2 regions of the Photobacterium nomapromontoriensis genome follow, and region 1 is predicted to be linked to the other one. Evidence: predicted binding sites of a transcription regulator. Region 1 holds the regulator's gene; the other holds the start of a gene.
What was found. The regulator CRP, encoded in region 1, controls carbon source genes, mostly activating them, when cyclic AMP is high. The targets are predictions, from matches to a motif close to TGTGANNNNNNTCACA.
Positions count from the first base shown of each region.

Region 1 (2,213 bases):
TCGCTTTTCCCCATAGCTCCGCTCTCGCCCTTCCGCTCTTCCTCCAAACTCGTCCCTCGCCCCTGATCTATTACGCCTCAACCACCTCATACGAATGCGTCATCTCAACCCCTTCACCCAGCATCAAGCACACCGAACAGTACTTTTGCAATGAATCAGACACCGTCTTTGCCACGACTGATGCATCCAAATCAACGCCTGTCACCACAAAATGCAAATTCGCTGAGGTAAAAATACGGGGCGCCTGCTCGCGGCGAACCGAACTGATCTGTGCCTCACAAGCGGTAATTTTCTGCCCGGCAGATTTCAGACCATCCACCACATCCACCGAGCTGCAGCCGCCCGCCGCCATTAATACCAATTCCATCGGACTCGGCGCTTTTTGGCCGCCATTTCCATCCATAACGACACTGTGTCCCGAATTTGACTGCCCAAGGAAGGTCATGCCTTCGACCCATTTCACGCGTGATTGCATTGCTTTCTCCTTACAACTTTTGAGGTAATTTCGTACTATCTAACAACTGTGTGATCATGTGCACACTTATGAGTAAAAAATGGCCATTTCAGATAGATCAATATCAAGAAAAACGTCCCGAAAAAAGATAAACTCTGATGTAATTATTCACGTGAGCTTGCAGCCCAGCGGTTGACTGAATATCCTAAACGGCGAACTACATTATTGTTAGGCCCAGCCTCAAACTTATCTTATAGGGACGTCGTTGTTGGGCAACAAACGCAGCAGAGGAAGTTAGTAATATGGTTCCAGGTAAACCTCAAACAGATCCAACTCTTGAGTGGTTTCTTTCCCATTGCCACATTCATAAATACCCGTCAAAGAGTACGTTAATTCATGCGGGTGAAAAAGCGGAAACGCTTTACTACATTGTTAAAGGTTCTGTTGCTGTCCTGATCAAGGATGAAGAAGGCAAGGAGATGATCCTGTCTTACCTCAACCAAGGTGACTTCATCGGTGAGCTAGGTCTTTTCGAAGAAGACCAAGAGCGTACTGCTTGGGTTCGAGCGAAAACACCTTGCGAAGTGGCTGAAATTTCATTTAAGAAATTCCGTCAGCTAATTCAGGTTAATCCAGATATCTTGATGCGTCTTTCTGCTCAGATGGCCAACCGCCTTCAGGTGACTAGCCAGAAAGTTGGAGATCTTGCATTCCTCGATGTGACTGGCCGTATCGCCCAGACATTATTGAATTTGGCTAAACAGCCTGATGCAATGACGCACCCAGATGGTATGCAGATCAAAATCACACGACAAGAGATCGGCCAGATCGTGGGTTGTTCTCGTGAAACTGTGGGTCGCATCCTGAAAATGCTGGAAGAGCAGAATCTCATTTCTGCCCACGGTAAAACAATCGTCGTGTACGGTACGCGCTAAGCTAACCATCACCACGAAAAACAAAAAGCCGCAATTGAAGTGACCCCCTTTAAATTGGACATTTCAAATATGCGGCTTTTTGCTTATGTGACAAAAGTATACTTTCACCTTCAAATTCTCGACTTCCTCACTGTTTTTCCGCTTGTATTCTCAATGCCCAATGCTACATTGTGCATATGGACTATACACTGACATTGACAACAGGAAATCACCGATATGGATATCGAGCGCTTCTCCCCTCATCGTGCCCCTTTCGGCTCTGTGATCATCGCGCCACTCCCCTCAACGGTCGAAATGACAGGATTTAGCGGCAGCCGCCATTACCTTGAACAACAAGAAACGGTCAGGCACGGCACACTCGGGCAAAACCTTGATATACCACTACTGGACGGCCTTAACGGCTAGGCAGTTTTCACACAACTTCGGCTCGCTATTTATTGGTACTTTCAAAAATTTTATCGGCAGAAGCCTCAACAAACCCACGATAAAGCTCACCGTCAACTGTTGTTGGGTAACGTTTGGCAAATTCATAAAAGCCCCCAGGGACCACGTAAACGCCATCACTAAACCCGACCTTGACATGATCGGCCATTGTTGACGATTGCTCCAGCATTACTGTGGGGCTACCTTTTACAGCGCCACCAGACTCATTGATAGTAAAACCATTGTGGAGCAGCAGATGGTTCACCTCGGCCACTTCTGTAAACTGCTCTAAATGATTAATACTAACAGTAAAATGATTGGCACCAAATCCATGTGCAGCAAGCCAGCCTGCATACTCGCTTTCAGCATACAACAGCTCATAGGTTGCGTAATCCAGACTC
Region 1 is NZ_JAKJSL010000021.1:158,084-160,296, reverse strand. Features, by position in the region: gene L4D12_RS07755 (OsmC family protein) at 71-475, opposite strand; gene crp (cAMP-activated global transcriptional regulator CRP) at 757-1,389, shown strand; gene L4D12_RS07745 (hypothetical protein) at 1,606-1,794, shown strand; gene L4D12_RS07740 (DUF1338 domain-containing protein) at 1,820-2,213, opposite strand, start outside.

Region 2 (2,213 bases), on a different contig from region 1:
CGACGCATGTTTTCGATCAGGATAGACAGGTGAAGTTCACCACGGCCTGATACGCGGAATTTATCTGGGTCTTCAGTTTCTTCAACGCGTAGTGCTACGTTGTGAACCAATTCTTTCTGCAGACGCTCAAGGATGTTACGTGAAGTTACGTACTTACCTTCTTTACCTGCGAACGGCGAGGTGTTTACCTGGAACGTCATCGTTACTGTTGGTTCATCAACAGATAGCGGAGTTAACGGATCTGGGTTGTTCACATCACAGATAGTGTCAGAGATCTTAAGCTCGCCAAGACCAGTGATAGCAATGATGTCACCAGCGGTTGCTTTCTCGATATCGTGACGCTCAAGGCCTAGATAACCTAGAACTGTGCCCACTTTACCGTTACGTTTCTTACCGTCAGCACCAACAACACAAACCTGCTGGTTTGGTACGACTGAACCACGTGTTACGCGCGCAACACCGATAACACCTACGTAAGAGCTGTAGTCAAGCTGAGAGATTTGCATCTGTAGCGGACCATCAACGTCAACGTTTGGCGCATCAACGTTATCAACGATAGCTTGGAACAACGGTTCCATGTTCTCGCCAATTTCGCCTTCTTCTAGGGTTGCCCAGCCGTTCAGTGCTGATGCGTAAACCACTTTAAAGTCTAGCTGTTCGTCAGATGCACCTAGGTTGTCGAATAGGTCAAAGATTTGATCCATTACCCACTCAGGACGCGCACCAGGACGGTCAATTTTGTTGATTACAACGATTGGCTTCAGGCCGTGAGCAAACGCTTTCTGTGTAACGAAACGCGTTTGAGGCATTGGGCCGTCAACGGCGTCAACGATAAGAAGCACAGAGTCAACCATTGACATGATACGCTCAACTTCACCACCGAAATCGGCGTGTCCTGGGGTATCTACGATGTTGATACGGTAGTCATTCCAGTTAATCGCTGTGTTCTTAGCAAGAATGGTAATACCACGCTCTTTTTCGATGTCGTTGGAATCCATTACGCGTTCTTCAACTTCACCGCGAGACTCTAACGTGCCAGACTGCTGAAGCAGTTTGTCAACCAAGGTAGTTTTACCGTGGTCAACGTGCGCAATAATTGCGATATTTCTTAATTTGTCGATCTGTTGATTAGACATGGATTCACATTCACTCAGAACATGCAGCGGCCGGATGGCGCCACTTGGTTAAAAAAACGGCTCATAATCTAACAGATTTTACGCTAAAACCCACGTAATATGTGATTTATATCACCGCCTTTTTTATTCATCCTGCTTAGACTCTGTTTTTCCACTTCTTTCAGACAAAAAAACACCCTATAAAGCCACATCCTAGTTACTTATTATTTACCTTGCTGATTGACAATATTCAACACGGGCTAATAGTAGATGCGCACACCGTCAGGGTGAAGTCATACCTGGCGCACCAATATGGTGCAATATATCCCCATATTAGTGCAGAGAATGGAATTTCATCGGCCCGCAGCACCACAAATGCGCTGCTTTAGGGCTTTTAAAAGTTGGCACGGTTATCGCATACCTATATTGCAATAGAGCACAACACTGCTCACAATAAATTTGTTGCGGCCGCTGCCCAATCTAACACCGGAGGTTACTCAAGATGTCAGTTGAAAACGTACTAGCGCTGATCCAGGAAAACGAAGTGAAGTTTGTTGACCTACGCTTTACCGATACCAAAGGTAAAGAACAGCATATCTCTATCCCATCTCACCAAATCGATGCTGACTTCTTTGAAGACGGTAAGATGTTCGATGGTTCATCTGTTGCTGGCTGGAAGGGCATCAACGAATCAGACATGGTCATGATGCCAGATGCAGCAAGTGCGGTACTTGACCCATTCACTGAAGACGCAACACTGAACATCCGCTGTGACATCCTCGAGCCAGCCACCATGCAAGGTTACGATCGAGACCCACGCTCTATTGCTAAGCGCGCTGAAGATTTTATGCGTGCAACTGGCGTTGCTGACACGGTATTAGTGGGTCCTGAGCCAGAGTTCTTCCTGTTTGATGACGTTAAGTTCAACACTGACATGTCAGGTTCTTTCTTCAAAATCGATGACATCGAGGCCGCTTGGAACACTGGCTCTGATATCGCCGGTGGTAACAAAGGTCACCGCCCAGGCGTGAAAGGCGGTTACTTCCCAGTGGCACCGGTTGATTCATCACAAGATATCCGTTCGGCTATGTGTTTGGT
Region 2 is NZ_JAKJSL010000033.1:31,883-34,095, forward strand. Features, by position in the region: gene typA (translational GTPase TypA) at 1-1,136, opposite strand, end outside; gene glnA (glutamate--ammonia ligase) at 1,618-2,213, shown strand, end outside.
Region 2: a site for CRP is predicted at 1,237-1,252, ahead of typA (translational GTPase TypA). Genes of this name have one in related genera too.